Regions from separate parts of the Bradyrhizobium sp. MI1.7 genome, predicted to be linked through region 2. Evidence: riboswitches for the same ligand, from Rfam matches in the RefSeq annotation. Region 2 holds a riboswitch; the other holds the start of a gene.
What was found. A riboswitch is a leader RNA that binds a small molecule or an ion and turns the genes downstream of it on or off. The one in region 2 is predicted to bind S-adenosylmethionine.
Positions count from the first base shown of each region.

Region 1: linked by a shared signal. The riboswitch ahead of AC0L3X_RS33900 (O-succinylhomoserine sulfhydrylase) and the one ahead of metX (homoserine O-acetyltransferase MetX) in region 2 are both predicted to bind S-adenosylmethionine.

Region 1 is NZ_JBVVPO010000051.1:45,664-61,256, forward strand. It holds gene AC0L3X_RS33835 (hypothetical protein) at 1-229, opposite strand, end outside; gene AC0L3X_RS33840 (VCBS domain-containing protein) at 332-1,387, opposite strand; partial or broken gene AC0L3X_RS33845 (TolB family protein) at 1,624-2,043, opposite strand; tRNA gene AC0L3X_RS33850 (tRNA-Gly) at 2,555-2,628, opposite strand; gene AC0L3X_RS33855 (methylated-DNA--[protein]-cysteine S-methyltransferase) at 2,802-3,377, shown strand; gene AC0L3X_RS33860 (helix-turn-helix transcriptional regulator) at 3,474-4,313, shown strand; gene AC0L3X_RS33865 (VOC family protein) at 4,369-4,728, shown strand; gene AC0L3X_RS33870 (SRPBCC family protein) at 4,904-5,305, shown strand; gene AC0L3X_RS33875 (hypothetical protein) at 5,406-5,909, shown strand; gene AC0L3X_RS33880 (MATE family efflux transporter) at 5,906-7,348, opposite strand; gene AC0L3X_RS33885 (hypothetical protein) at 7,511-8,563, opposite strand; gene AC0L3X_RS33890 (PAS domain-containing protein) at 8,668-9,081, opposite strand; gene AC0L3X_RS33895 (2'-deoxycytidine 5'-triphosphate deaminase) at 9,196-10,332, opposite strand; SAM riboswitch at 10,413-10,492, shown strand; gene AC0L3X_RS33900 (O-succinylhomoserine sulfhydrylase) at 10,563-11,759, shown strand; gene AC0L3X_RS33905 (SGNH/GDSL hydrolase family protein) at 11,915-12,904, opposite strand; gene AC0L3X_RS33910 (SGNH/GDSL hydrolase family protein) at 12,917-13,696, opposite strand; gene AC0L3X_RS33915 (OpgC domain-containing protein) at 13,696-14,961, opposite strand; gene apaG (Co2+/Mg2+ efflux protein ApaG) at 15,142-15,534, shown strand.
Region 2 is NZ_JBVVPO010000081.1:10,732-26,324, forward strand. It holds gene AC0L3X_RS40555 (TIGR02302 family protein) at 1-1,266, shown strand, start outside; gene AC0L3X_RS40560 (DUF4175 family protein) at 1,270-2,175, shown strand; gene AC0L3X_RS40565 (response regulator) at 2,311-2,685, opposite strand; gene AC0L3X_RS40570 (MJ0042-type zinc finger domain-containing protein) at 2,733-3,611, opposite strand; gene ftsE (cell division ATP-binding protein FtsE) at 3,793-4,452, shown strand; gene AC0L3X_RS40580 (cell division protein FtsX) at 4,445-5,413, shown strand; gene AC0L3X_RS40585 (YdcF family protein) at 5,486-6,190, shown strand; gene AC0L3X_RS40590 (lysophospholipid acyltransferase family protein) at 6,202-6,975, shown strand; gene AC0L3X_RS40595 (gamma-glutamylcyclotransferase) at 6,972-7,583, opposite strand; gene AC0L3X_RS40600 (DUF2125 domain-containing protein) at 7,694-8,878, shown strand; gene AC0L3X_RS40605 (prephenate/arogenate dehydrogenase family protein) at 8,984-9,922, opposite strand; gene AC0L3X_RS40610 (pyridoxal phosphate-dependent aminotransferase) at 9,919-11,013, opposite strand; gene AC0L3X_RS40615 (chorismate mutase) at 11,050-11,898, opposite strand; SAM riboswitch at 12,116-12,195, shown strand; gene metX (homoserine O-acetyltransferase MetX) at 12,281-13,483, shown strand; gene metW (methionine biosynthesis protein MetW) at 13,499-14,161, shown strand; gene AC0L3X_RS40630 (alpha/beta fold hydrolase) at 14,221-15,084, opposite strand; gene AC0L3X_RS40635 (NlpC/P60 family protein) at 15,300-15,593, shown strand, end outside.

The sequences.
Region 1 (15,593 bases), on a different contig from region 2:
TCGCACCGAGGGAACCGCCGGCGATCGTATCGTTCACGAACGCGAGCATCGCCTGGGCTTCGCTCAGTGAACCGAGATTGTTGATCGTGCTGTTGCTGATGACACCGGCGCTGCCGGTCTCGTGCAAATTGCCGGTCACGCTGATATTGATCGTGGCCCGGTCAATCGACGTGAAGCCGGTCGAGCCGGTGACCGTCAGAACGCCACCGCCGCCGCTGGTGTCATTCACGTCAGTGACCGTGATCGCGACGTTCTTTGTCGCGATCTCTGTCCCGTCGCTGACCGCGACGGTGACGTCATAGACGTTGTCGTGGTTCGCGTCTTTCGGCGCCTAGAAGTCGGGCGCGGACTTGAACGTCACATCGCCCGTCGCCGACACGTCGAACAGAGCCGCGTCAGTGCCGGACAGCGAATAGGTCAGCGCGGGACTGTCCACATCGGTCGCCGCGACGTGGTAGGCGACGCCAGAGCCATTCTCCGCGAAGCTTGCCGTCGTGCCCGAGCTGATCACGGGCGCATCATCGATTCCCCTCAGCGTCACGGTGATGCCCTGTGTCCCGTAGAAGCCGTCGAGGACCAAGATGAAGATGTCGGTATGGGTCTGTCCGGCCGCGAGCGGAGCGATGTCGGCATGAGAGACATCATAGCTCCACGTCACCTTGCCATCGGCAACGTCGATGGTGGCCGTGAGTGTGCCGAGATTGCCGTCTTGCGGTGCCACCGCGACCGTGTGGGCACCGGCAAAGAAACCCGCCTGCGATGTCGAAACATGGGCAGCGCCATTGTCCGTCAGCTTCGCTGCGGTGAAGGAAGGCGTAGTAAGATCTCTTACAAAGATGTCGTAGGTATGGTTGGTATCGCCCGGCACCAGAATGCTGGATAAAGACTCGAATGCCACCTTGGTGCCATCAGGCGAGAACACGGGAAGCCGGCTGCCGCCTCCGAATTCCCACGGCCTGCCCCCATTGGTCGAGACGGCCGTGATGGCACCCGTGGCCAGGTCCTTCACATAGACGACCTGATCGGCATTGACACCCGGCACGAGATTGGTGGCACTGGAATAGAACGCAATCTTGGTGCCATCAGGCGAGAACACGGGTTTCTGGGCTTCGCCGTTGTTCTGCGGGACTCCGTCGGCATCGGTCGATACCAGCGTGACCGCGCCTGTGGTCAGATCCTTAATGACGATGTTGCCGATTAGGTTGTTAGAACTACCCGGCACAAGATTGTCGGCAAAGGTATAGAACGCCACCTTGGTGCCATCTGGCGAGAACACCGGGTCGAAGCTGCCGCGATCCCCACGAGCGCCGCTGGCGCTCTCCGACACCAGTGTGGTGGCCCCGGTGGAAAGGTCCTTGATGTAGATCTCGGTGGTGTCGCCGCGCACTGTGGCCGACCCGAACACGATTTTGGTGCCATCGGGCGAGAACGAGGGGGGGAGGTAAAGCCATTCTCAAGCCCGCCGCCGCCGGGTCCTCCGTTGTATGGACTGGGCGCTATGAGCGTTATCGCGCCAGTGGTCAGGTCCTTCACGAAGATGTCGCGCACGTGGTCGGTATCATCAGGCACGAGATTGTCGGCATCGGAATAGAACGCAACCTTGGTGCCATCAGGCGAGAATATCGGGTTGGTGGTCGATAAGCCGTCCGCCTGCTCCCCACTGGCACTCGTCGATACGCGCGTGAGGGCACCGGTGGCCAGGTCCTTCACGAAGATGTCGACGCCCGTTGCGAACGCCAGCTTGGTGCCATCGGGCGAAAAAATCGGCTGGTAGCCACCCAGCTGAACCCCGCTGGCATCGGTCGACACGAGCGTGATCGCCCCGGTCGAAAGGTCCTTCACGAAGACGTCGGGTGCACCGTTGGTATCGCCGGGCACCAGATTGTCGGCATAGGATGCGAACGCCACTTTCGTGCCGTCGGGCGAGAACGCTGCCTGGACACTCGCGCCATCCGCCTGCGCCCCGGTTGCGCTGGTCGACACGCGCGTGAACGCATCGTCGCTGCCACCGCCAGCGGTGAAAACAGGTGCTGAATTTGTCATCAATGCCTCCGTTTGCCCGGCAACAGGCCGGACCCGAATGTTTTGCACGACAATCAGAAACAGAAACGCGGCACCAATGAGTCCCTGCTGTCCAAGGCAAGTTTAGTGCCCCTAGATGACGAACGCTTGATGCAGCCGCGAAGGATCAGATGAAGGATCAGATTGAGCGTCGTTGGCTGCGCCGCTGCACAACAGGCAATCAAAACTGCGCCAGCAGTCTTTCACGATACGCAGCCGCGCCGAACTGCGAGAGCGCATAGCATCCCTCAGGGTGATCTCGTGTCGTCGGGATGAATAAGCCGCTCCATTCTGAAATGCAGCGCGAGCGGTGATCCGTTACATCACCAAGAATTGCCATCGCCAAAAATTGGCCACTTTAACCGACGCTGGGGAGACCGACGCCATTTGGCGGATCTTTGGCCCCTTCATGCATCCGGATACGCCAAGATGAACGTGGCCATGGGTCGGAGAAACATCCAACACGCCAAATCAGCGGCCATCAATTTTTGAATGGAGCGGGCGAAGGGAATCGAACCCTCGTATGCAGCTTGGGAAGCTGCCGTTCTACCATTGAACTACGCCCGCTTATGCGCATGCAGCGCCCGCTCTGATTAGCCGAGACGGCGCCTCCCGCCAAGCGGTTTGGCGCACCCGGCCGGACGCTTCTTAACGTTTCAGTAAGATTCCAGGTGCGCCGGATTGTGGCGGTGTTATGATCGCGCGTCTGGGGAGAGACGTGCACTGAGTGGGGCGTGTGCATGCTGGGGCGTGGCTACACGATATTCAACACGGCCATAGGGCGCTGCGGCATCGTCTGGAGCAGCACCGGCGTGGTCGCCGTGCAATTGCCGGAGGCGCGGGAGATCGATACCCGCCGCCGGATTTTCGCGGTCCATCCCGAGGCGCGCGAGCAGCAGCCTCCGCTGAATGCCGAGCTTGCGATCGAGGGCATCGCAGGCTTGCTGCAGGGCGGCGACCCTGATTTTTCCGAGGTCAGCCTGGACGCCGGCGGCGTCCCCGGCTTCCATCGGCGCGTTTATGAAGCCGCCTGCGCCATTCCGCGCGGGGAGACCCGCACCTATCACGAGATCGCCAAGGCGCTGGGCGCCTCCGGCGCCGCGCATTCGGTGGCGCAGGCGATCGCCAAAAATCCCTACATGCTGATCGTGCCCTGTCACCGGGTGCTGGAGGCCGGCAATTACGCCGACCGACTCTCGCCTTACGGCGGGGTGATCTCCAAGCGGCGGCTGCTGGCGCTCGAGGGCGCCCATCCGGTCGCGAGCAAGACGCTGTTCGAGGTGCTGCTGCCCGTTGCGCCACCGAGGCCCAGCTAAGGCGCGATCGGAATCGCACCTTAGCTTTGTTTTTTTGGGCATGATCTTGTCGGACAACCGCTACACACTTGTCCGGACCATGCCTAGATAGGTGGCATGGATGCGACCACGCTGCTGACCACGCAATCGATGACGGTCTCGGAGTTTCGCTGCGATGCGGGACCGGACGACAAGCCGTTCGCGGAGTGCCGCACCGGGCATTCCATTGCCTATGTCCGCTCCGGCAGCTTCGGCTGCCAGTGCCGCGCCGGCTTCTTCGAGCTGGTGGCGGGCTCGATGCTGGTCGGCGCTCCACGCGAGGAATACACCTGCACGCATGAGCACGTCAGCGGCGACGTCTGCCTGGGCTTCTTCTTCAGCGAGGACCTGGTCGATGCCCTCGGGGGACGGCGCGAGATCTGGCAGGTCGGCGCGACACCGCCGCTGCCCGAGCTGATGGTGCTGGGCGAGCTCGCCCAGACGGCGGCAGATGGCAACAGCGACCTCGGTCTCGACGAGGTCGGTCAAATTCTGGCCGGCCGCTTCATCGATGTCGTCTCGGGCAAGGCGCGCAAGCCGGCCACGCCCACCGCACGCGACCGCCGCCGCGCAGTCGAAGCCGCGCTGTGGATCGACGCCAACTCGCATGCCGAGGTCGACCTCGAACAGGCGGCGCGGCAGGCGGGCCTCAGCCCGTTCCATTTCCTGCGGCTGTTCTCGGCCGTGCTCGGCGTCACCCCGCATCAATATCTGGTGCGCTCGCGGCTACGCCATGCGGCGCGGCTGCTGACAGATGATGACATCGCGGTCACCGACATCGCCTATGACGTCGGCTTCGGCGATCTCTCCAATTTCGTCCGCACCTTCCATCGCGCCGCCGGCGTGTCGCCGACGAAGTTCCGGCAGGCGTCGAAGGGCGAGCGCAAGATTCTCCAAGAGCGCGCGACCCTCAACTGAATAGGGTCGTCTCCGGCGCGCGCCAGTTGCGGCGCGCTTTGCAATGGAGACGATCATGTACGACCACATCGGACTGCGTGTTGCCGACCTCGACGCCGCCACGCGCTTCTACACCGCGGTGCTGGCGCCGCTCGGCTACGCCCTGTGCTCGAGCGGCGACGGCTATGCGGGCTTCGGGCCGAAGGGCGAGCCGGCGCTCTGGCTGCACCTGAACAAGGGACGCAAGGCCGACGGCGCGCATATCGCGTTTCGCGCCAAGGACCATGATGCGGTCAAGGCATTCCACAGCGAAGGCTTGAAGAGCGACGGCCGTGACAATGGCGGCGCCGGCCCGCGCAAGGACTATAGCCCGACCTACTACGCGGCGTTCCTGATTGATCCCGATGGCAACAACATCGAGGCGGTTTGCGTGTGAGCCCGCCGCGCACGAGCACTCGCAGGGTGGGCAAAGCGACTTGTCCGCCGTAGCTCGAAGAGCGAAGGCGGAAGCGTGCCCACCATCGCGTGCGACTGTGCCGATGAATGGTGGGCACGACGCGCGAAGAGCGCGCCTTTGCCCACCCACGAACCTCTCAATCAAGGACACCTTCATGGCCTCCATCCACAACGACATCCCCCTCCCCGTTCCCGCCCGCGACGTCTGGGACGCCGTACGCGATTTCGGCGCGCTGCCTCAGCGGCTGGCGCCGGGCTTCGTCACCGCCTGCACGCTCGACGGTGATGCACGCATCGTCACCTTCGCCAATGGATCAGTGGCGCGCGAGGTGCTGGTCGATTGCGACGATGCGCGGCAGCGGCTGGTCTACGCCATCAACAACGAGCGGCTCAGGCATTACAGCGCCTCGGTGCAGGTGATCGCCGAGGGCGAGGCGAGCTGCCGCCTTGTCTGGATCATCGACATGCTGCCGAACGAGCTTGCGGCTTATGTCCAGGGGCAGACCAGGGACGCCGTCGCCGCAATACACCGGGCGTTCCCGGCCGTGGCTGCGTGATCTTTCGCACAGAGCCCTGCCCTCGCCGGCCCTAACCATGGCCGCGTGCGTCCGGTTGGCTCCGCTCTCCCGGCGGAGCCACGCACGCGAGGAGCAGGCCATGAGAGGTGCGGATAAGGTGATCTGCCAGGCGGCCGCCGTGCTGCTGCTGTTTTCGATCTCGAGCGCGCCGGCAAAGGCGCAGTTCCTCGGCGGCGGAGGCGCCGGCGGCGAGGACATGATGACCCAGATGGCGCCGATGCTGGAGATGATGAAGGCGAAGATGGGCAAGCGCCGCTTCGCCATGCTGATGCAGACCATGGGTCCGATGATGAGCCGCATGATGGAGAACGGCGGCGGCGGGCTCGGCGGCATGATGGGGGGCGGCGGCAGCCTGAGTGGCGGCAATTTCGGCGGTGGCTTCGGCGCGCCGAACTACGGCGGCTACACGCCGATGGGCGCAGGCGGCTACATGCCGACCGGAATGGGCGGCATGGGTGGCGGCGACATCATGGGTATGCTGGGTGGTTCCGGCGGCGGCGACATGATGGCGATGATTCCGCAGCTGATGCGGCTCGCCAATGTCGGCGGCGGTGGCGGCCATCGCCGCCACAGGCACCGCTAATCGGCAGCCGACAGAGCCGGCCTGATCGCAGGCTTGCTCTCGCGCGGCCCCCAGCGTGTCAGCACCACGCTGGAGCTCGAGAGCAGGCCGAGCACGACCATCGAGCTCGCGGCCAGCCAGAAGAAGCTCTGCGCGGTGGCGTCGTGCGTCGACAGCCACCAGCCGATCGCCGCGATGTAGATCAGGCGCGCGGTCTGCGCCAGCACCGGCCCGATCACCTTGGCCGCGCCCTGCGACGAGAAATACATTGTCGAGGCGAGCCCGATGAAGGCGTAGAACGGCGCCACCGTCGACAGATATTGATGGCTGGTCGCACGCACCGTTGCGCTGTCGGTGAAGATGTTGACCCAGAGATCCGGGAACAGCGCGACGAGGCACGCCGGCGCGCCGACGGCGACGAACGCGCTCGCACCGGCGATCCAGGCGATGCGCCGGGCGCGCGCGATGCGCACCGCGCCGATCGCCATGCCGATCATCGGCACCGAAGCGATGCCGAACGAGAACGCGATCGAGGTCAGCAAAAATTCCAGCCGCGCGCCGATGCCGTAGCCGGCGAGGATCGCAGTGCCGAACTTTGCCAGCATGTGGGTGAAGATCGAGATCGTCAGCACCGATTGCAGCGGCGAGAAGCAGGCGATGGCGCCGACCTTCAGGATATCGAAGAACATCGCCCATTGAACGCGAAGCCCGCGCAGTTTCGGCACGATTCGGGCGCGGCCGGATAACAGGTACCAGCCCATCACGCAGATATTCACGGAATAGGCGATCAGCGAGCCGGCCGCGACGCCGCGCATGCCGAACTGCGGCACGGGCCCGAGCCCGAGGCCCAGCGTGCCGCCAAGCACAACCTGCATGACCGCGGAATTCAGCATCAACAGCGAGGGCAGCTTCATGTTGCCGGTGCCGCGCAACACGCCCGCCATGGTGTTGAGCAGCCACGGCAGCACGGCCCCGCCAAAAAACACCTGTGTGTAGGCGACCGCATGCGTCAGCACATCCCCCCGTCCGCCGAGCATTTCCAGAACGCGCGGCCCGAAGATCAGCATGCCCAGCATGAAGACGAGGCCGAAGGTGATGCCGATCAGCAGCGCATGTGCGGCGAGCGTGCCGGCGCGCTCGCGGTCGCCTGCGCCGAGCGCCCGCGCGATGGCCGACGCCACGGCGCCGCCCATGGCCCCGCCGGACATGGTCATGGTCAGGATCACTGTCGGAAACACCAGCGCCATTGCCGCCAGCGCCTCGACGCCGAGCCGGCCGATATAGGAGGTCTCCGCGATCACCACACAGGTGCCGGCCGACAGCGCGACCACGTTCGGCCAGGCGAGGCCGAGCAGCGTGCGCAGAATCGGCCCGTCCATCAGCGCGCTTCGTACCGGCCGCGGAGGCGGCGGCAACGGACGCTCTTGTTCATCGACCGGGATTTCGGCGATGTCGGACATGTCCTCTCCCGGGCGCAGGCCATTCGCGGCGCGGCAATGCGTAGGTGTGCCAATAAATTTCGTCGCGCGGAAGGCGCGGCGACAGGCTTAGCACGGCAATTGCCGATTCCTCCTGCGCCGGATGCAGGCGTGCCCTGCGGCAGCGCATTTCAAGTGGTGGAATTACTCAATGGTCCACACCAGCGGCGGCCGACCGCCCGCTGTCGGGCGCAGGTGCACGCCGATGTGCCGCCCGCATCCGGCAGCGAGCCCCTCGAACAACCCTTCCAGCACCTTGGTGCAGGCGCGATGATAGTCGGCGACGTCATCCATCAGCTTCCAGCTCTGCTGACGAAATTCAAACGTGCCTTCTGACGCGGTCGTCTCGGCAGAGTCATCCTGCGCGGCAATCAGCGCATTCAGGAACGCTGCGAACTCGCTGGCGCCACCGCGGCTCATGGACAGTGCCGCCGCGACCTCGTCAAAATACTGCATCCCGATCAGCTTGCCGGTGAGGTGCAGGAGATAGCCGGCGTCTTCCGGGCCGAACAATTGCACCATCACGGGCGCGGCGGTGCGCACATATTCCATCGCGTAGTTGCGATAGGCTTTTTCCAGCCGCGGTTTTGGCCAGCTCGAAACAGGTAGCGCAGGCGCACTCTTCGCATCGAACAGCGGCGCTTCCAGATGACGCGCGAAGACCAGGCGCTGATCCAGCTCGAGCGGGTGGTCGTACTGATAATAATAGCCTTCGAGCCCATCCTGACCGTCGACGCTCTGCTTGGTGCAGACGAAGCCGAGCCTGGTATCGCCGAGCGCGACGCCATTGTTGGCGTGCCAGCCGCGCAGCATCGCGCGGCTGACCTCACCCGGCACGCCGCAGATCGCGGTGCCCTTCCAGATCCAGCGCGGCGGCGGATAGCGGATCCAGGCTTTGCGATCGCTCTCATACATGTACTCGACATGCACGCCGCCGATCCAGTTGGAGAGATAGTGATATTGCGCGGCGGCCACCGCAGGCGGCAGATGACTGAGACCGAGCTTTTCGAGCCCCGGCAGGAAGCGCTCCTGCTGCTGGCGGCGAAACACGCGGAAGACGAATTCGGCAGCATCCGCCGTGCCGCGCCGTGTGACGACGGTGAGGATGAGTCCGGTGAAATAGGCGTGATAGAGGTCGGCGACCGCACGCCAGCGCTTCCATTGCGCTTCCTCTGCTGCGTCTGTTGCGGCGGTCATGTTCGCTCCCGATCGTTGTTTTGATCGAGTGTGTCACTGCGCCCTGTACGAGGCAACCTGACGCTCAAGCAGAGCGCCCTGCACGCCAGCCCGTCAATTCCGCATCACGAATTTTGCGCAAGCCTGGCCGCGCGCTCGCGCTCGACGCGTTCGGTGACGTCGCGCGCCATCGCGACCGATCCGACCACGGCACCACCGGCATCGCGCACCAGCGCGAAGGTCATCTCGATGTAGAGCTTGCGTCCGCTCTTGTGCAACGCGCGGGTCAGCGTCGGCCTGCCCGCGAGCTTCATCGCCCCGGTGGCAAGCGCAGCTTCGAAGCCCTTCCAGTGCGCGGCACGCAGATGTTCGGGAATGATCAGATCGAGGTTCTGGCCGAGCGCCTCGTCCGCCGAGAAGCCGAACAGTGTGGTCGATGCGCGATTCCAGCGCGTGATGGTGCCGGAGCGATCCGAATAGATCAGCGCGTCCGCGACGTCGTCGACGATCCTTGCGTCGAGTTCGGATTGAACACTCATCTCGCCACCTCGCATGCAGCCGGATTTCAGCTTGCATCCCGGCAGTAGTCAATCGAGAGGCTGCGGCGTACTGGATGCCCCGGTCAAGCCGGGGCATGACAGTAGGGTGTGTAGCTACACCCGAAAATGCTTCGATAGTTTGAGCCCCTGCGCCTGGTAGTTCGAGCCGATGCGCTGGCCGTACATCGCGTCGGGGCGCGACAGCATTTTCTCGTAGACGAGACGGCCGACGATCTGGCCGTGCTCGAGGATGAACGGCACCTCGCGCGAGCGCACTTCGAGCACGGCGCGCGATCCCTGCCCGCCAGCGCCGGCATAGCCGAAGCCGGGATCGAAGAAGCCGGCATAGTGCACGCGGAACTCGCCGACCAGGGGATCGAACGGCACCATCTCCGCGGCGTAATCGGGCGGCACCTGCACGGCTTCCTTGGAGGCGAGGATGTAGAACTCGCCGGGATCGAGGATCAGGCTGCCGTCGGGACGCGCCGAGATCGGTTCCCAGAAATCCTCCACCGCATAGCCGGAGCGGCGGTCGACGTCGACGACACCGGTGTGGCGCTTGGCGCGATAGCCGACGAAGCCGTTGGCCTTCTCGCCGGAGAGATCGACGGAGACGGCGACGCCGCCGGTGAGATCGGCATCATCGAGATCGACGAGACGCTCAGTCGCATGCAGCGCCTCGAGCTCGTCGATGTTGAGGATCGCATCTCCGGTGCGGAAGCGCACCTGACTCAAGCGCGAGCCCTCACTGACCAGCACCGGAAACGTCTTCGGGCTGATCTCGGCGTAGAGCGGGCCGTGATAGCCGGCGCCGATCATGTCGAAGCGGCGGGTGCCGTCGGCGATGACGCGGGTGAAGACATCGAGCCGGCCGGTCGAGCTTTTCGGGTTGGCGGCGGCGACGATCTCCGGCGGCAGCGCCAGGCTTTCCAGGAGCGGCACGATGTAGACGCAGTTGGTCTCCAGCACCGCGCCATCGGCGAGGCTGAACTCGTGCAGCTTCAACTCGTCGATGCGCTCGGCGACGGTCGCGCCGGGACCCGGCAGGAAGCTGGCGCGAACGCGATACGCGATGTCGCCGAGGCGAAGGTCGAGGCTCGCCGGCTGGATCTGGCTTTCGACGAAGTCATAAGCGGGCAGGATGAGGCCCGCCTTCGCCATCGCCGCGATCATGCGGTCGGGCAGGATACCATTGGCGTCGGCGGCAACCGTGAAGCTCAACCGGGGGTCCTCGTCAGGGGTCAAATGCATCCGGACATGCGGGAAATAGCAGCCTTTTACGGCTATCCGATGGACGCCTTGACGGAAAGGCCATTGCGGAATATGAGCATCACTTATCCCGTGGTGATTTGAGCCGGCCGGCTTGCAGCCACGTTAAATAAGTCGCTAAACAGGCCGGGGACCTCTGTGATCCCGGCCCGTGGAAGTTATCCAGGCCGGTTTTTTGTGACCATTTTCGATGGTCACGCAGAGGAGGTCCTATGTCGAAGTCCCCGGCGTCCACCACGCAATACCGTCCCGAAACCCGACTGGTCCATTCCGGCACCCTGCGCTCGCAATATGGCGAGACGTCGGAGGCGCTGTTCCTGACCCAGGGCTACGTCTACAACAGCGCCGAGGAGTGCGAGGCGCGGTTCAAGGGCGAGGACCCCGGCTTCATCTATTCGCGCTATTCCAACCCGACCATCTCGATGTTCGAGCGCCGCATGATCGAGCTCGAAGGCGCCGAAGCCGCCCGCTCGGCGGCGACCGGCATGGCCGCGGTGACGACCGCGATCCTGGCGCCGCTGAAGGCCGGCGATCATGTGGTGGCCTCCCGTGCCCTGTTCGGCTCGTGTCTCTACGTCATTCAGGATCTCTTGCCACGCTACGGCATCGAGACCACGCTGGTCGACGGAGCCGATCTCGACCAGTGGCAGCGCGCCTTGAGGCCGAACACCAAGACGTTTTTCCTGGAGAGCCCGACCAACCCGACGCTCGACGTGCTCGACATTCCAGGGATCGCCGAGATCGCGCACAGCGGCGGCGCGCGGCTCGTCGTCGACAACGTGTTCGCGACGCCGATCTGGCAGAGCCCGCTCGCGCTAGGGGCAGACGTCGTCGTCTATTCCGCGACCAAGCACATCGACGGCCAGGGCCGTTGTCTCGGCGGCATCATCCTGTCGTCGGAAGCGTTCATCGCCGAGCACATCCACAATTTCATGCGCCAGACCGGCCCGTCGATCTCGCCGTTCAACGCATGGGTCCTGCTCAAGGGCCTGGAAACGCTGGGCGTACGCGTGCGCGCGCAGACCGAGACGGCGGGACGCATCGCCGACGTGCTGGCGAGCCATCCGAAGATTTCGCGGCTGGTCTATCCCGGCCGCGCCGATCATCCGCAGGCAGCTCTCGTGAAGAAGCAGATGCGCGGCGGCTCGACGCTGGTCGGCTTCGAGGTCAAGGGCGGCAAGCAGGGTGCGTTCCGCGTGCTCAACGAGCTCAAGCTTGCAAAAATCTCGAACAATCTCGGCGATGCCAAGAGCCTCGTCACGCATCCGGCGACCACGACGCATCAGCGCCTCAAGCCGGAAGACCGCGCCGCGCTCGGCATCAGCGAGGGCTTCATCCGCTTCTCGGCGGGGCTCGAGCATGTGGACGATCTGATCGAGGATCTGACCGCGGCGCTGGAGAAGGCGTGAGGCGATTGGGCTCTTGTAGGGTGGGCAAAGCGACTTGTCCGCCGTAGCTCGAAGAGCGAAGGCGGAAGCGTGCCCACCATTCACGATCATATCGCCGATAGATGGTGGGCACGGCGCGCGAAGAGCGCGCCTTTGCCCACCCTACGGCACCGAGCCTACATCGGCCGATACGTTCGCACGTCCGCGGGCACGTTGACGCCGAGCTTGATCTGGCCGACGGAGCGGATGATGTCGTCGCCGAGGATCTGCGCGAAGCAGGCATAGCCCCAATCGTTCATATGCAGGCCGTCGGCGATCACGAAACTCTCGACCGGGATCGATTGATTCTCGTGCCAGTCGCGCATCACCTCGAAGCGGGGGAAGATGCCGACGTGACGGAGCTCGGCGACCTTCCCGAGCAGGTGCACCATCTTGCCGGCGCTCTCCTTGCGCTGGTTGACGGCTGGCGAATATTGCGGATCGACCAGCACGATGTCGGCGCCGCCAGCGGCCTGGATGCGGGAGATGCCGTCCTCGACCATCTTGGCGGTGTCACCGGGATCGAGATTGCGCAGCACCGCATTGGTGCCGACCTGCCAGATCACGAGATCCGGATGCACGTCGATCACCTCCTTCTGGAGGCGCTTCATCATCTCGGGCGCGTCCTCGCCGCCGACGCCGGCGTTGATCACGGTGATGTCGGCGGTCGGATATTGCCGGCGGAGCTGCGCGGCGAGACGGTTCGGATAGTTGAAATCGGGCGAGCTCGCGCCATAGCCCGCCGTCGACGACGAGCCGAACGCGACGATCACGACGGGTTTGCCGGCGACGAGCTTGCCCGCGACATGCGGCAGCGAGCCCATCGCCTTCGAGCCACCCTTCGGCGTGAGGCAGGGCACGCGGCTGAAAATGTCCCCGGCGGATTTCGCGACCTGCTTCACCTTGTCGATGGCGCGGGCGGTCACGCCGCGCTGCTCGTGGGACGTCGCGGCGACGGTGGTCTGGGAGGGCGAAGCGGAAGCCGGACTAGCGGCCTGCTGCGGCGCGGGCGTTGCCTGCGTGGCCTGCGCCTGCACTGGTGCCAGCGACATCGGCGTCAGGAGCAGCAGAGCCGCCGCGGGCGCAGCCAGCCATGCCGTCAACCAAAAAGGGCGGAGAGAACTCATTAACGCTAGACCTCAATTTTGCTGCTGGGCCGGCCCCAGATGGGCTGCGTCGATCACAAACTGTGCCAACGCCCGGCCAAGGCAGTCATGGACCTGTTTCGCCAGCTCTGGCCCACGGGACGGGCTGAACAGGTCGAACTGACCCTGATCATTCCACTGCCGCATGATCGCGAAACGGTCGAACAGCGGGATGTCATGCTCCTGCGCCACCACCCGCATATTGTCGAGATAGGGCGGCACCGAGATCATGGTTTCGGTACGCGGGCTGTACTGCAAGTTCATCAACACAACGTCAGCCCCTGCTTTTTGCAGCGCGGAAACCCCTTCGGTCACCGCCCCGCGAAAATCATCGGGATCAATCGCTCGGATAGCATCCACAGTCCCGGTCTGCCAGATGACCAAAGTAGGCCTTTTTGCTTCCATCAGCTTAACGAAGGTCGCGGCCGCCTCCTCGGCCGTCTTCTTGCTCTGTATTTCTACGGAGACGTGCACGGTCTCCGACGGCAGCAGCCTGTCCTGCAGGATGGCCTGCATGCGCGCCGGGTAGGAGCTGTCCTCCGAGGCCGGAATCGTGGTCGAACGGCTGCCAATGACCAGGATTTCGAGCGGTTTGCCGGCCTTGATGGCATCGGCGACCCTCGGAAGCTGGCTTTCAGTGGTGAGCAGATAGGATGGCAATTCGCAGGCCGGGGGCGCGGCCGGAGCAGCCGGCACGGCATCGCCCGCGCGCGCCAGGGGCGCGGCGAGGTTACCGCACAGCAGGACCAGGCTCAGGAGAACCTTCGCCTTCATCAGCCCCCTCCCGCCAGATCGGCGCTGCCGACGGCGTTTTTGGTTTTCGCACCGCTCTTGTCAGCCACGCGCTTGTACCACGAAATCACCCAGGCAACGCCCCACATGATCAGGATTCCGGAGAGACTAATCAGCGCATGCATGGCTGCGCCGCCGGAGACTTCGGCCAGGATGAAATGGCCGGCGAAGGCGAGGAAGACGCCGAGGCAGAAGATCTCCAGGGAATGCTGGCCGCAGAGGATCAGCGGCCGCAGCCAGGGCGATTTCAGGCCCGGCCATTCCCGGGGCAGGAAGCGAACGGTGAGTGCGGCGAACGCCAGGAAATGCGTGAAGCGCAGCACGTCGAGATCGGCCTTGTCGATCGGATACATCCACTGCTCGAGCCGCCTCGGCATGAAGTGGGAGAGCTGCGGCACATACCAGGTCAGCGTCACGTAGAACGCCGCGACCAGATAGGCGATCGATATCCACATCGTGACGCGGGACGCCAGGATGCGCGACATGCGTCGCGCACCTCCGAGCGCACACCATGCGCCGAATACGAAAAGCAATTGCCAGGCGAAGGGATTGAACGCCCAGAAGCCGTTCGGATAGGCCGACAGATACAGGTCGTATTCCCAGGTCACCGCGTAGAGCAGAACCGAGAGGCCGAGCGTCACGTCGGGCCGCCATTTCATCAGCCACAAGATCAAGGGCAGCGCCAGCATCAGCACGATATAGAGCGGCAGCACGTCCATGTTGACCGGACGAAAGCGCAGCAGCAGCGCCTGCACGATCGTGACGTCGGGCTGCTTGAGGAAATCCATGATGCCCATCTCTTCGGTGTAGAGCGGGTTCTCGAACCTGGTCGCAACGTAGGAGATTTCGGCGAGGAAGATCGTGAACAGAAAGACGTGGGCGACATAGATCTGCCAGACGCGCCGCAGGATGCGCGCGGTAGCGACGACGAAGCCGCTTTCGAGCATGGCACGACCGTAGACGAACGCCGCGGTGTAGCCGGAGATGAAGATGAAGATCTCGGTGGCGTCGCTGAAGCCGTAATTGCGGATCGTGAACCAGGTCAAAAGGCTCGGCGGCAGATGGTCGACGAAGATCAGCCACAGTGCGAGCCCGCGGAACAGGTCGAGCCGGAGCTCGCGCTCGCCGATGGCGGGCAGCGTGATGGCCGGCGCGGCGGAGCGCAGCTTCGCCTCCGCAGGTCTGGCCTCCGCAGGCTTGCCGGTTCCCGCGATCGTCGATCCCGTCACTTGGTCGGCAATGGTCATCGGGGGTTCGAAACCCTTCCGCAAATCGCGACGTGTCATGGAGTGTACAGGTCCGGCCGTCGTCTCGCAAAGCGGCCGGATCACATTGGGTCTACTTCCTCGGCAATTCTGGCGGCACGATGTCACCAAAACCGCCTGCGGGCGTTGGTTCCCGGCCGGGTTTTCGTTATGATGGCAGCCATGTATCGCGCCGTGACCCGCCAGATCGAAGTGACCGTCGAGCCGAACTTTGTTCCGGAGCAGTCGTCGGCTGACCGCTCCCGCTATTTCTGGTCCTACACCATCGTCATCACCAATTCCGGCGACGAAACCGTGCAGCTGAAGACGCGGCACTGGATCATCACCGACGCCACCGGCCGCCAGCAGGAGGTCAGGGGCGAGGGCGTCGTCGGCGAGCAGCCGACCCTGGCTCCCGGCGAGCGCTTCGAATACACCTCCGGCGTGCCGCTCGCGACCGCCTCGGGCTTCATGACCGGCCGCTACCAGATGGTCAGCGAAAGCGGCGAACGCTTCGAGATCGATGTGCCGACGTTCTCGCTGGACAGCCCGGACAACAAGCGGGTGTTGAACTAGGGGCAGGCGATTTCGTGCGAACACCCACAACTGTCATGCCCCGGCCTTGACCGGGGCAT
Region 2 (15,593 bases):
GGCACCGCGCATGTCCGCGCGCCCTCCGGCCAGCCGCAATGGGCGTTCGCGGCGACGCCCGACCGCCCGCCGACGATCGCGCTCGCCAAGGATCCCGAGCGTCAGGCCTACGGCGCGTTGCAGCTCTCCTACAAGATCGAGGACGATTACGGCGTCACGGGCGCCGCCGCGCAATTCGTTCCGCGCGCAACCGAAGACAAGGACGGAACCAAGGACGCGGACGGCAAGGCCGCGCGGCCGCTGTTCCAGCCGCCGCAATTCGCGCTGACCCTGCCCAATGCGCGGACCCGCAACGGCGTCGGCCAGACGGTGAAGGACCTCAGCGAGGATCCCTATTCCGGCGCGGACGTGACGCTGACGCTCACTGCCAAGGACGAGGCCGGCAACGAGGCGAAGAGCGAGCCCTTCAACATGCGCTTGCCGGGCCGGCTGTTCACCAAGCCGCTCGCCCGCGCGCTGATCGAGCAGCGCCGCATCCTCGCGCTCGACGCCAACAAGAATTCCGACGTCTACGCCGCGCTCGATGCGCTGATGATCGCGCCCGAGATGTTCACGCCGGAAGCCGGGCAGTATCTCGGCCTGCATAGCGTCGCACGCCAGCTCGAGGCGGCGCGCACCGACGATTCCCTGCGTGAGGTCGTGGCGAGCCTGTGGGCGCTTGCGGTGACGATCGAGGACGGCAACATCAGCGACGTCGCCAAGGCGTTGCGCGCGGCGCAGGACGCGCTCAAGCAGGCGCTTCAGCGCGGCGCCAGCGACGAAGAGCTCAAGAAGCTCATGGACAATCTGCGGACCGCGCTGGACAATTATATGCGCCAGTACGCGCAGCAGATGCGCAGCAATCCGCTGGCGCGGCCGGCCATCGGCCTCGACGACCAGATGAAGCGCATCGAGCGGCTGATCCAGCGCGGCAACCGCGAAGCGGCGGCGCGCGAGCTGGACCGCCTGGCCCGCGCGCTGGAAAATCCTCCGGGGCCGCCCAGCGCCGAGCAAAAAGAGATGGACGAGATTGCGCGCGAGCTGAACGATCTGCTCCGGGAGCAGAACGCGCTTCGCGACGAAACCGACCGGCAGAGCAAGGACTCCAAACGCGGCCAACGCACCAAGCCTCTGCCGCCCAAGGTCGCGGAGATCCTGCGTAAATCGAGAGAGCTGCGGCAGAAGACGCGCGGCGCGACCAGCGATCAGCTGGAGGACCTGGCAAGGCAGCAGGATGCCTTGCGCGAAGAGCTCAGGACCTGGCGTGAATCCCAGGGAGCGAGATAGCTCATGAAACACACCTCAATCTGGCAGAACGGCAAGGTCACGCGCGGAAGGCTCGCCACGGCTTGTCTCGTGCTTATGCTGTCCTGTTCCACGGCTTCGATTGGTCTCGCCCAGTCGTCGCGCGCCGACCAAAAGAGTCTGGATGCACTGCTCGACAGCGCCGAGCGGTCGATGAAGCAATCCGCCGACAACCTGAAGGACAAGAACTCGGACGAGAGCATTGGCCAGCAGTCCCGGGCGATCCGGGACATGGAGAAATATCTCTATCCCGATCCGAACGATCCCTCGGCGTCGCGCGAAGGGTCGCAGGATACGCAGGGCCGGCAGGAGCAATTGAAGAAGCGGCTGGAGGCCCTCAAGAAGAAACTCGCCGAGATGGGCTTGCAGCAGGATGGCCAGAAGGGCCAGCGCGGGCAGAAGCAGCCGGGGCAGCAGGGCCAACAAGGTCAGCAGGGCCAAGGTCAGGGTCAGGACGGCGACCAGGATGGCGATGACGGCTTCGACGCCGCCGAGAACGCCATGGGAGACGCCGGCAATCAGATCGGCGAGGGCGATGCCGACGGTGCGACGACATCGCAGGGCAAGGCCATCGACGCCCTGCGCAAGGGCATGCAGGATCTCGCCGACGCGCTCGGCGGGCAGCAGAACGGCGAAGGCCAGGATCCGGGCGACGGTGACGGCCCCGGTCAGGCTGTCGGCCGCCAGCAGAGCGGCGGCGAACGGACCGACCCGCTGGGCCGGCCGCTGCGCGGCAAGGAATACAGCGACGACTACACGGTCAAGATTCCCGGCGAGATCGATGCCCAGCGCGCGCGCCGCATCCTCGAAGAGCTCCGCCGCCGCCTGAGCGATCCCGCGCGTCCGCAGATCGAGCTCGATTACCTCGAGCGTCTGCTGAAGGATTTTTGACGTCACACTCGGTGTCATCGCCCGCGCAGGCGGGCGATCCAGTATTCCAGAGACGGTTGTGATTGAACCGAGAGGCCGCGGCGTACTGGGTGCCCCGGTCAAGGCCGGGGCCTGACAGCGGAATACGCCGCGCCCCTACGCTTTCTTCGCTGCCAGCGCGTCCGCGACCGCCGTACGGATGTCGGCCACCGAGAACGGCTTGGTCACGACGTCATGCACCAGCGCATTCAAATTCGAGGCGCGCTCGCGCTGGTCGGCAAAGCCGGTCATCAGCAAAATGGTCAGGTCGGGGAAATCGCGCGCGGCGGAGAGCGCCAGCGCGATGCCGTCCATCACCGGCATCTGGATGTCGGTGAGCAGGAGATCGAACGCGCCGTTCTCGCGGGTCAGGATTTCCAGCGCCTCGGCGCCGTCCTGTGCAGTGACGGTCTCGTGGCCGTCCATGGCGATGGCGCGCGCCACCAATTGGCGCATCGAGTCCTCGTCGTCGGCGATCAGGATTTTCGGCATGAGACCAACCTTGAGACCAGCCTCCCGTGCGGGATATGCAAAATCGATTATACGCTGCCGCCGGCAATGTCGCGCCGGTTGAAGAAGCGGACGTCGATATTGCGGCCCTCCGGCGGCGGCGAGGCCAGGCGCGAGCGGAAGAAGGCGCGCTCACCCGGCTGCAGCACGGTCTGCTCCAGCACGGTGTTCCAGGCGTAGATTTCCGCTCCCTGCGCGTCGCGCACCGCAAAGCGCAGCCGCGGGATATCGAGCGGCTTCTTGCTTTGACCGACGATCACGCCCTCGATCACCAGCACCTGCTTACCGTCCACGGTCTCGCTGGAGAGCTTGACGTCCTTGAACGCCAGCCCGCGCAAATTAACTTCGAGTCCGACCATCTTGTAGAACGCCGCCGTCTGCGGCAGCAGCCGGACCATGTCGCCGCGCCAGATGACCAGCGCCAGCACCAGCGCGCCCATGGCGGCGCAGGCGGTCGGCAGACCGAAATGGGATTTTCGCGGAGCCTCGGTGGGGGCCTGGCGCCTCACCCGCGCCCCGCGGCGGCTGAACAGGCTGCGGAACCAAGACTGGTGCTGCGCGCCGACGACGTCATCCTCGGCGGCACGGGCCGCCGCTGACCATTCGTCCTCGGTCGCCTGGGCGTCCTCGGCCGGCCAGTCGCTGGCGATCGAGGGGCTGTCGACGACAGGCGTGTCAGCGGCGCCGACGTCCCTGGCGTAGGAGTTCCACTGCTCGGCGAGGTCGGACTGGTCGTCGGCCTGGCTGGCGGCCGCCATGGCCGGGACGGACGCCTCCTCGATGGCATCCTCGGCATAGGCGACCCAGGTCTCCTTGCAGCGGGAGCAGCGGACCGTTCGTCCGTTCGCCCCCAGGCTCGCGGGCTTGATGGCGTAGGATGTCGTACAATGGGGGCAGACGATATGCATGGACACGAGCCTTGATGCACGGACTGGTCTTGACGATGCTTCGGTCGCGGAGAACCGGGCATCCCAGATGCTACAGAGCGACCGTTAACGAACCGGAAACCATAACGGTCGCAAAACCCGTTGATCGCGTGTGGCGGAGCGCAGCAGCGCGGCCCGCGCCCCCTCTCGAACGGAGCTGAGCTTGGTTCGGTTCGAAAATGTCGGATTGCGTTACGGACTGGGGCCGGAGATTCTGCGCGACCTCAGTTTCGAGATTCCGGCGCATTCCTTCCAGTTTCTCACCGGCCCGTCCGGCGCCGGCAAGACCTCGCTGCTGCGTCTGTTGTTCCTGTCGCACCGGCCGACGCGCGGCCTCGTCAACCTGTTCGGCCACGACATCTCGCAGCTCGGCAAGGACGAGATCGCGGATCTGCGCAAGCGCATCGGCATCGTGCTCCAGGACTTCCGCCTGCTCGACCACATGACGACCTATGAGAACGTCGCCTTGCCATTCCGCGTCATGGGCCGCAGCGAGTCGAGCTATCGCAAGGAGGTGATCGACCTGTTGCGCTGGGTCGGCCTTGGTGACCGCATGGACGCGCTGCCGCCGATCCTGTCCGGCGGCGAGAAGCAGCGCGCGGCGATCGCGCGCGCCGTGATCTCGCGGCCGCAGCTCCTGCTCGCCGACGAGCCGACCGGCAGCGTCGATCCGACGCTTGGCCGCCGGCTGCTGCGGCTGTTCATCGAGCTCAACAAATCGGGCACCGCCGTCATCATCGCCACCCACGACATCGGCCTGATGGACCAGTACGAGGCGCGACGCTTCGTGCTGCACCAGGGGCGGCTGCACGTCTATGAGTAGGCCCGACGACCGCGGCGTGCTGGTAGATCTCGGACAGGAGCGTCCGCAGCTTCCGCCCAAGGCGCGCAACATGTCGCCGATCGTGCCGCGCGCCTCGATCCACGGCCGCGCGCTGGTTGCTGTCGTCGCCATCATGACCTTCCTCGCCTCGATGACCACGGGCACGGTGCTGCTCGTCAGTGCCTCCGCCGCGGAATGGCAGTCGGACGTTGCAAGCGAAATCACCATCCAGGTCCGCCCGCAGACCGGCCGCGATCTCGATCGCGACACCGCGGCAGTGACAGAGGCCATCCGCGCGCAGGCCGGCATCATCGAGGTCAAGCCGTTCACCAAGGACGAGAGCGGCAAGCTGCTCGAGCCCTGGCTCGGCACCGGCCTGTCGATGGATGATTTGCCGGTGCCGCGCATGATCATCGCGCGCGTGCAGCCCGGCACGCCGCTCGATCTCGGCGCCTTGCGCGCGCGCGTGACCCAGGCCGCACCAAGCGCCAGCGTCGACGATCACCGCGCCTGGATCGAGCGGATGCGCTCGATGACCAACGCCACCGTCCTCGCCGGCATCGGCATCCTCGCCCTCGTCATCATCGCGACCATCATCTCGGTCTCGTTCGCGACCCGCGGCGCCATGGCGGCGAACCAACCGATCGTCGAGGTCCTGCATTTCGTCGGTGCCGGCGACCGGTACATCGCCAACCGCTTTCTGCGTCACTTCCTCAGGCTGGGCCTGGAGGGCGGCGTGATCGGCGGCGGCGCCGCCATGCTGGTGTTCGGCTTCTCCGAGTCGATCGCCGGCTGGTTTTCCGGGACCCCCGTCGGCGACCAGTTCGCAGCCCTGCTCGGCACCTTCTCGCTGCGGCCGTCGGGCTACATCGTGCTCGCCGTGCAGGCGGTGCTGATCGGCGCCATCACCGCGGTTGCCTCGCGCCAGACGCTGTTCGCGACGCTGAATGATGTCGATTGAGCCCGATAAACCGGACTCCACTTCGCCTCAAAACGTCCTAAAATCATCCGGGGAAGGGATCACCGACATCATATGACCTCGCCGACCGACGATCGATCGCCGAAATTGCCGCGCGGCTGGCTGCGCGCGGCATTGGTATCGACGATCGCGTTCGTCTTCGTCGGCGCGGCGGCGGGCTTCATCGCCTTCCTGGCGCAATTGCGCGGCGCTGAGATCGCGCCGGACCGCAAGGCGGACGGCATCGTGGTCCTGACCGGCGGCTCCTCGCGGGTGTCGGATGCGATGGAGCTCCTGGCGGCCGGCTACGGCAAGCGGCTCCTGATCTCTGGCGTGCACCCGACCTCGACGGCGAGCGACATCTCCCGGACGCTGCCGGAGAACCAGTCCTTCATGCATTGCTGTGTCGATCTCGACCGCACCGCGGTCTCGACCCGCGGCAACGCGGCGGAAGCGCGGCGCTGGGCCGAGGGGCGCGGCTTCAGATCGCTGATCGTCGTCACCTCGAACTATCACATGCCGCGCGCGCTGGTGGAGTTCTCGCATGCGATGCCGGAAACCACACTGATCCCGTTCGCAGTGGTCGGCGAAAAATGGCGTGAGGAGCCGTGGTGGACCTCGGCCTCCACCTTGCGGCTGCTCCTGTCCGAATACGTCAAATACATCGCCGCCGAGCTGAGGGTGCGGCTGGAGGATTTCGGGATTGACCTTTCGCCCGAGATGTCGGAGCAGCCTGCTGGCGTGGCGCCGAAGCGGCCCGCCACGGCACAGGCCAATTGATCGGACCATCGATGTTTTTGATTTTCCTGCGCTCGCTCCTCTTCAACGTGCTGTTCTATGCTGTGCTCGTATGCCTCGCGATCGTGGCGCTGCCGACCTTCGCATTGCCGCCGCGCGCCATGCTGACGGTCGCGCAATGGTGGGCGAAGGCGACGCTGTTCCTGATGCGCGTGATCTGCAACATCAAGGTCGAATTCCGCGGGCAGGAGAAGATCCCGGCAGGGCCGCTGGTGATCGCGGCGAAGCATCAGTCGTTCTGGGAGACCTTCGTGCTGCCGGGCTTCTTCAACCGTCCGATCTTCATTCTCAAGCGTCAGCTCATGCAGATCCCGGTGTTCGGCCAGTTCCTGGTCAAGACCGGAATGATCGCGATCGACCGCAAGGCCGGCGTGAAGGCGCTGCTGGACATGACGCGGCGGGCGCGCGACGCGGTGCGCGCAGGCGGGCAGCTCGTGATCTTTCCGGAAGGCACACGCCGGGCGCCCGGCGCCGCGCCCGATTACAAGACCGGCTTTGCGCAGATCTATTCGTCCTGCGGCGTGCGGTGCCTGCCGATCGCGCTCAATTCCGGCCTGTTCTGGCCGCGCCGCACCTTCATGCGCTATCCCGGCACGCTGGTGGTCGAGTTCCTCGATCCGCTGCCATCAGGCCTGCCGAAAGACGAGTTTCTCTCGCGCGTGCAAACCGCCATCGAAGACGCGACCGCTCGCCTCGTCGAAGCGGGCCGGAAAGAGCAGGAGCAGTTGATCGGCTCGTCGCCGAGCTACGCTCCGTCGCAGAGCTAGCGGTTCTCTCGATCTTCGGCGGGAGCCGGCGCGTGCAGGGAATGCGCATCACCATGCAGCATGGTCGCGAGCTTATGCAATTGCGTGTCGCGAAAACCTTCGGCCTCGATCGCCTTCACCGTTGCCGTCACGTAGTCGCGGTTGGCGCCGGACTGGCCATGGCCCTGGACGACATGGCGATGCTGGTCGGCGAACGAGAGTCGGCCGGCATATTGGACGTGGCCGCGGTCGACGACATAGGCGAGCGCGGAGACGCGCTGTCGCGCATCGTTCTCAAGCCACACCGAGCGCATCACCTCGCGATAGACGGACGTGACCTGCTCGCGCGCCCGCAGATAGGCGACGACGTCGGCGCGGTCCTTCTCGGCGACGCGAAAAGCAATGCCGCGGCAGGCGCCGCCGCGGTCGAGCCCGAGCACCAGGCCCGGCTGCTCCGGCGTGCCGCGATGCACGAAGGAGTAGACGCAGAGCGCGCGGTGCTCGCCGACCAGCCGCGCCGGGACGCGTTCCCTGAATTCGAAGCCCGGCCGCCACATCAGCGAGCCATAGCCGAACACCCAGAGGTCGCCCTTGGCTGTGGTGACGGAGGGGAGGGTGATTTCCGACATTTCGGGCACGGCTACCAGAACGACGCCCCCAAGCGAAGTGAATTCTCGGCCTTTCGGCGCGGCCGAACCCCGCTTACATTTGACAAAATCTGGGGTCAAAGGGTCGCCGCATGTCAGATATGACCGTTGCCACAGGCCGCCGCCCCCGCTGGGGCCTTTTCATCGCCCCCATTATCCTCCTGATCCTCGCCGTCGCGTGGAGCTGTTTCTGGTTCTATGCGGCCTCGCAGGCCGAAATCGCCGCAGACGCCTGGCGGGCGCAGGAGGCCAAGTCCGGCCGCATCTACGATTGCGCCAAGCGCTCGATCGCCGGCTTCCCGTTCCGCTTCGAGGTCCAGTGCTCCGGCGCCAGCGTCGCCCTGGTGTCGCAGAACGCCAGCAAGACGCCGTTCACGGCGAAGCTCGACAACATCCTGGTCGTCGCCCAAGTCTACGATCCCAAGCGCGTCATCGCCGAATTCTCCGCGCCGGCGACGCTCACCGACGGCGTCACGCAAAACACCTTCGTGGTGAATTGGAGCAAGGGCCGCAGCAGCGTGTTCGGCCTGCCGGCGGTGCCGGATCGCGCCTCCATCGTGTTCGACGATCCCGTCATCAATCGTCTCGACGGCAGCGTGCAGGTGCCGCTCGCGCGCGCCAAGCAGGTCGAGCTGCACGGTCGCCTCGCAGACGGGTCGCGGTCGGATCATCCTGTGATCGAGACCGTGCTGCACGTCGCGCAGGGCAGCATCCAGGGCGTTCATCCCTTGCTCGCCGAGCCGTTCGAGGCGGACACGCGTGCGAAGATCACGGGCCTCTCCGACCTCACCCCAAAGCCGTGGCCGCAACGCTTCCGCGAGATCCAGGCCGCCGGCGGTCACATCGAGATCGTGCAGTCGCGCGTCCAGCAGGGCGAGATGATCGCGGTTGCGGCCGGCACGCTCGGCCTCTCGGCCAATGGCCGACTCGACGGCGAATTGCAGATGACCGTGACCGGCCTCGAGCGCGTGATCCCGGCGCTCGGCATCGACAAGATGCTGGAGGAGGGGGTGCCGCAGGCAACCCTCGACCGCGTTGCGCCGGGCGTGAAGTCGCAGGACCTCAACAATCTGTTCGGCGCCCTCGACCGCGCCGTTCCCGGCCTCGGCAAGGTCATCAAGCAGAACGCCAATGCCGGCGTTGCGGCCGGCATCAATTCGATCGGCACCGAGAGCACGCTCGAAGGCAAGAAGGCCCGCAGCTTCCCGCTGAAGTTCGTCGACGGCGCCGTGCTGCTCGGCCCGGTCAAGGTCGGGCAGATTCCACCGCTTTATTAGGTGTCTCCCGTAGCCCGGATGGAGCGAAGCGCAATCCGGGGCAGGTCGCGCCGCGCTGAAAGAGATCCCGGATTACGCTTGCGCTCCATCCGGGCTACTTGAACGTTACGGCTTCTTGCCGAGCTGCGCATGCGGCCGGCCGAAATCCGGCGCTGCCGAATCCTGGCCGATCTCGACGATGCCGCGGCGGATGGCGCGGGTGCGGGTGAAGTGGTCGAACAGCGCCTCGCCGTCGCCGCGGCGGATCGCGCGGGTAAGCTTGGCGAGATCCTCGGTGAAGGTGCCGAGCATCTCCAGCACGGCCTCCTTGTTGGCGAGGAAGACGTCGCGCCACATCGTCGGGTCGGACGCGGCGATGCGGGTGAAATCGCGGAAGCCGCCGGCCGAGAACTTAATCACCTCGGACTCCGTCACCTGCGCCAGCTCGTCGGCGGTGCCGACGATGGTGTAGGCGATCAGATGCGGCAGATGGCTGGTGATCGCGAGCACGAGATCATGATGATCCGGCGTCATGATCTCGACCTTGGCGCCCATCGCCGCCCAGAACGCGCGCAGACGATCGGTGGCCGCCGCATCGACGCCTTCCGGCGGCGTCAGGATGCACCAGCGGTTGATGAAGAGCTCGGCGAAACCGGAATCGGGACCCGAATGCTCGGTGCCCGCGACGGGATGCGCCGGCACGAAATGAATGGTCTTCGGCAGATGCGGCGCCATGTCCCTGACGATCGCGCCCTTGACCGAGCCGACGTCGGAGACGATCGCGCCCGGCTTGAGATGCGCCGCGATCTCCTGCGCCACCGGCCCGCAGGCACCGACGGGAATGCAGAGGATGACGAGATCGGCATCCTTCACCGCTTCCGCATTGGTCGCCACGACCTGGTCGACGATGCCGAGCTCCAGCACCCGCGCGCGCGTCTTCTCCGAGCGCGCGGTGGTGACGATCTCGGAGGCCAAGCCCTGGAGCTTCGCAGCGCGCGCGATCGAGCCGCCGATCAGGCCGAAGCCGATCAGCGCAACGCGCTGGAAGTGCGGTGTGGTGCTCATTTGCCGGCCATGAAGTCGCGCAGGCCCTCGACGACGAGGCGGTTGGCCTCCTCGGTGCCGATGGTCATGCGCAGCGAATGCGGCAGGCGGTAGTTCTTCAGCGCGCGCAACACCAGCCCGCGCTTGGTAAGATATGCGTCGGCCTCGTCCGCGGTCTTGCCATTTTCCGGGAAGTGGATCAGTACGAAATTGGCGACGCCCGGCGTCACCTTCAGTCCGAGCTTGCCGATCTCCTCGGAGAGCCAGTTGCGCCAGGTCTCGGTGAACTGCTTCGACATCGCCTGGTGCGCAGTGTCCTCGATCGCCGCGACCGCGGCATACATCGCCGGCGTCGACACGTTGAAGGGACCGCGGATGCGGTTGACCGCGTCGATGATGTGCTCCGGACCGAACATCCAGCCGACGCGCAGCGCGGCGAGGCCGTGGATCTTGGAGAAGGTGTGCGTCACCACGGTGTTCTCGGTGGTGGCGACGAGCTCGATCCCCATCTCGTAGTCGTTGCGCGAGACGTAATCGGAATAGGCGGCATCGAGCACCAGCAGCACGTGCGACGGCAGGCCGGCGCGCAGCCGCTTGACCTCGTCGAACGGCACATAGGTGCCGGTCGGATTGTTGGGATTGGCGAGCCAGACCAGCTTTGTCTTCGGCGTCACCGCCTTGAGGATGGCGTCGACATTGCAGGTGAGGTTGGTCTCCTGCGCGACCACGTTCTTGGCGCCGACCGCCATAGTCGCGATCGGGTAGACCAGGAAGCCGTGCGTGGTCGAGATCGCCTCGTCGCCGTGGCTGAGATAGGTGTGGGCGAGCAGATTGAGGATCTCGTCCGAGCCGGCGCCGCAGATGATGCGGTTGGGGTCGAGCCCGAAAGAGCGCCCGATCGCTTCGCGCAGCACGCGCGAGGTTCCTTCCGGATAGTCTTCCAGATGCGCCGCCACGTTCCTGAACGCCTCGATCGCCTTGGGCGAGGGCCCGAACGGCGTCTCGTTGGCCGAGAGCTTGAACACCTTGCGGCCCGGCTCAGCCACCGGGCTCTTGCCGGGCGTGTAGGGCGCAATATCGAGAATGCCGGGATTCGGCACGGGGCGGGACATCTTCAACTCCGGAAGTAGCTTTAGGCGGTTCGCGATCTACGATTTCGACCCGGTCGAGGGCACCGTATAGCGCGTTGCGTGGCTGCCGACGAGGGCCGTGGAGCGCACCGAGGCCCCCGCTTCGATCAGGGCAGCCTTGATCTTGTCGATGCTGGTCGCGCTCGTGACCGAGACCAGCAGCGCTGCGCCGTCGAAGGCGGTATCGGGCACTGCCACGATCTCGGCGAGCGGCGACAGGGCGCGCGCGACCTCGGCGTTCCACCCGGACACGCGCACGCTGAAGGTCTCGACCTCCGTCACCACGGCGCTGTCGGCGACGCGGGAGATCGCGAACACCGGCAGCGCGGCCGGATGGTCGGCGCGCTCGACGAAGGGCATCCGCGCGATAATCTTCGGCGCGCCGTCTGCTTCCAGCTCCAGCCACCATGGCGTGCGGCTCGAGGTCGCCGAGACCAGCGCCAGGTCGCCTTTGGACTTCGCCACCGCTTCGACCGCGGCCTGCGCGCTGAAATGCGCGACGTAAGGTACCGTGAAGCCGAAATGGAAGCGCACGGAATCGCGCATCGCCGGCTCGCTCACCGAGATGTCGGCATGCACGGAGAACGGCGCTTGGACGTAAGTGAACGTCGAGATGATGACGCGCCAGATGCTCTCGACCGTGTCGAGCGGCAGGATGCCGCGATGACGCTGGACGATGTCACGCATCATGGCGGCCTCGCGCGCCGGGCGGAACGCCGAGCCGACCTCCTGGGTCTGCTTCACCTGGATCAGGCGGTCGATGATGTCGCCGCGCTGCATCAGGAGACGATGCATGCCCTCGTCGATCGCGTCGATCTCCTTGCGCAATTCCTGGAGCGATGGTGGCGCGGGCGGACGTTGGGACATATCTGCGAGATGCTGGTGAGAGGCGTTCCAATGCGGGTCGGCCAAGGCCCATCGGCAAGGCCGGATCCGCTGCGATCGACGTCCTGATTAGGCAGTCGGCGCGGCGAAAGCAAAGAGAAATGCAAAGGGAAACCGGGCCTTTTCGGCCGGCCTTTCAGGGATGAATTTGGCTAATCCGGACCGTGACTTGACGAAAACCGCCCAAGACAGTAGCTTTTGCCCGTTCCGTGGTCATTTGAGCCGGCCGGCTTGCAGCCACGTTAAAAAACTCGCTAAACAGGCCGGGGACGCTTCCGATCCCGGCCGAACCTATCGTTCAGGCCGGGTTTTTCATGGCCTGATTCCAGCGGCAGCCTGACGGGTGCCGCAAACGAGGTCGATGATGGTTGGCGTGAAGCCCGTGCCGAGTCCCGCGATCAGTGCCGACGACCGGTCGCATGAGGCGGATCATCCGAATTCGCAGGTCGCGCAGTTCGGCGCCGAGCAACCGCTGCGGCTCGATTGCGGCATCGATCTCACCCCGTTCCAGATCGCCTACCAGACCTATGGCGAGCTCAACGCCGATCGCTCCAACGCGGTGCTGATCTGCCATGCGCTGACGGGAGATCAGCATGTCGCCAACGTGCATCCCGTCACCGGCAAGTCGGGCTGGTGGGAGACGCTGGTCGGTCCCGGCCGACCTCTTGATCCTCAGCACTACTTCATCATTTGCGCCAACGTGATCGGCGGCTGCATGGGCTCGACCGGGCCGGCCTCGATCAATCCCGCCACCGGCAAGGTGTGGGGCCTGGATTTCCCTGTCATCACCATTCCCGACATGGTGCGCGCGCAGGCGATGCTGATCGACCGGCTCGGCATCGACACGTTGTTCGCGGTGGTCGGCGGCTCGATGGGCGGCATGCAGGTGCTGCAATGGACCGCGGCCTATCCCAAGCGCGTGTACTCCGCGCTGGCGATTGCCTGCGCGACGCGGCACTCGGCGCAGAACATCGCTTTCCACGAGCTCGGTCGCCAGGCGGTGATGGCCGATCCCGACTGGCACAACGGCCGCTACACGGATCAGGGCATCCATCCGCATCGCGGACTTGCGGTGGCACGGATGGCCGCGCACATCACCTATCTCTCCGACGCCGCGCTGCATCGCAAGTTCGGCCGCCGCATGCAGGACCGCGAGCTGCCGACCTTCTCGTTCGACGCCGATTTCCAGGTCGAGAGCTATCTGCGCTACCAGGGCTCGTCCTTCGTCGAGCGGTTCGACGCCAACTCCTATCTCTATCTGACCCGTGCGATGGATTATTTCGACATCGCCGGCGACCACGGCGGCGTGCTGGCGAAAGCGTTCGCGGGCATCGAGACGCGCTTCTGCGTGGTCTCCTTCACCAGCGACTGGCTGTTCCCGACTTCGGAATCGCGCGCGCTGGTGCATGCACTGAACGCGTCGAGCGCGCGGGTGTCGTTCGCCGAGATCGAGACCGATCGCGGCCATGACGCCTTCCTGCTCGACGTGCCCGAATTCTTCGATATCGCCCGTGCCTTTCTGCAATCGGCAGGGAAGGCGCGCGGGCTCACCGCCAGGATTGACTGACAAGGACGGCTAGCGATGTCTGTGCAGGAAGTGCTGCCGCTGGGCGGCGTTGCGACGGAGCAGTCCGGCCAGTTTCGCGCCGATCATCTGCTGGTCGCCGAGATGGTCAAGCCCGGCTCGAAAGTGCTCGACGTCGGCTGCGGCGAGGGCGATTTGCTCCAGCTTCTGGAGACCCGCGGCATCGACGGGCGCGGCATCGAGCTGTCGCGCGAGGGCGTCAATCGCTGCGTCGCCAAGGGCCTCGCGGTGGTGCAGGGCGATGCCGACACCGATCTCGTCAACTATCCCGACGACGCCTTCGATTACGTCATCCTGTCGCAGACGCTGCAGGCGACGCGGCAGCCGCGGGTCGTGCTGGAGAATCTGCTGCGCATCGGCCGCCGCGCCATCGTGTCGTTCCCGAATTTCGGCTTCTGGAAGATGCGACTCCAGCTCCTGGTCGGCGGCCACATGCCGCGCACCGAGAATCTGCCGGCGACCTGGTACGACACCGCCAACATCCATTTCTGCACCATCAAGGATTTCGTCGAGCTCTGCGACGCGATCCACGTCAAGATGGAGCGCGCCGAGGCGCTGGATCTCTACGGCCGTCCGTTGCGGCTGCGATTGCCGTGGTGGGTGTGGAACATGTTCGGCGAGCAGGGCGTGTTCTTGCTCACGCGCGGGCAGGGGAAGTAGTTTCCGTCATTCCGGGCCTGTGCCTGTCGGCGCATCCCGGAATGACAGCGACTGGCAGTCTAATGCGCCGCCAGCGACCGCGGATCGCGCACCGGCCAGCGCCCGGCTTCCACCAGCGTCACGAACCGCTCCACGCTCTCGTTGAACAGCGCGGGTTCTTCGAGATTGAGCACGTGGCCTGATTTCGGAAACATCGCGAGGCCCGCCGCGGGCAGGTGCTTCTTCAAGAACAGGCTTGCCTCGACGCAGGGATCGTCTTCGTCGCCGCAGATGATCAGCGCGGGCGTTGCCACACCTCGAATGGCATCCGGCATCGTGTAAATCGATGGCCTGCCGCCCTGGAAGCCGCGCATCGTGTTCGCGGAGCCCTTGGCATCGTGGCGCGCCAGCGCGGCGTAGAAATCGGCGTGGCCGCGCGGGTCCTTCACCAGGAACGGAATCCGGCTCGGCGCCTCGCGCGTGACCTTTGCGACCTCGGCGGAGCCGAGCGTCTCGAACTGCTCGGCATTGGCGCGGCACTGCTTGCGCCAGTTGTCGAGATTCTCGATCTCCGATCCTGAGCCCACGCCGGCCAGCGTCATCGACAGCGCGCGCTGCGGCGAGTTCAACCCGATCTGGAGTGACGAATAGGCGCCCATCGACAGGCCGACGAGATGCGCGCGCTCGATCTTGAGATGATCGAGCACCGCGAGCGCGTCGGTGTAGAAATGCTTGTAGGTGTAGACCTCGCCATCAGGTACGTCCGACGGCGTGTAGCCGCGCGCGGAATAGGTGATGCAGCGATGGCCGCGCGAGAAGTAGCGCATCTGCGGCTCCCAATTGGTGTAGTCGGCCGCGAACTCATGCAGAAAAATAATCGGCGTTCCCTGACCCGCTTCTTCGAAATAGATGCGGACGTCGTCCCTGGTCGTGGCGTGGGGCATTAACTGTTTCCCTCTCTTCAAGCCGCCTTTGGAGAATTGCAGTTAACGTTGTTGTCCGCAATGCGGCAGCCTCAAGCCAGCACCGGCACAAAATCATCGCAGCTATTCGCGGGCGTGGCGTCTTTTTCTCGCCACATCCGGCGGCTTAACGGCCAGACGGATGCCGGCCATCGCACGGGCCGATTGGGGAAGTGGGGTGTCAAGAAGGATGAAGTATGTTGGAGTTGTTTGCGTCTCGCCTGTCGCGTTGTGTTGTCGCGCTGGCGATTTTCTTCGCGGCGGTTGCCGCGTTCGTTTCTCCGGCCTCAGCGCGGCCGCATCATCGTCATAGCGCAGAGCGGCACGCTTACGTGCACCACGCCAGACATCATCATTACCGTCATTATCGCCACCATGCCCGCAGCTCGCGCTTCGAGCGCGGCGCGGCGCAGTTGCAGGCGAGCGGCTTCGCCGACACCCAGGCGAGCTACAATCCGAACGCCAATGTCGGCGGCATGGCCAACAACGGA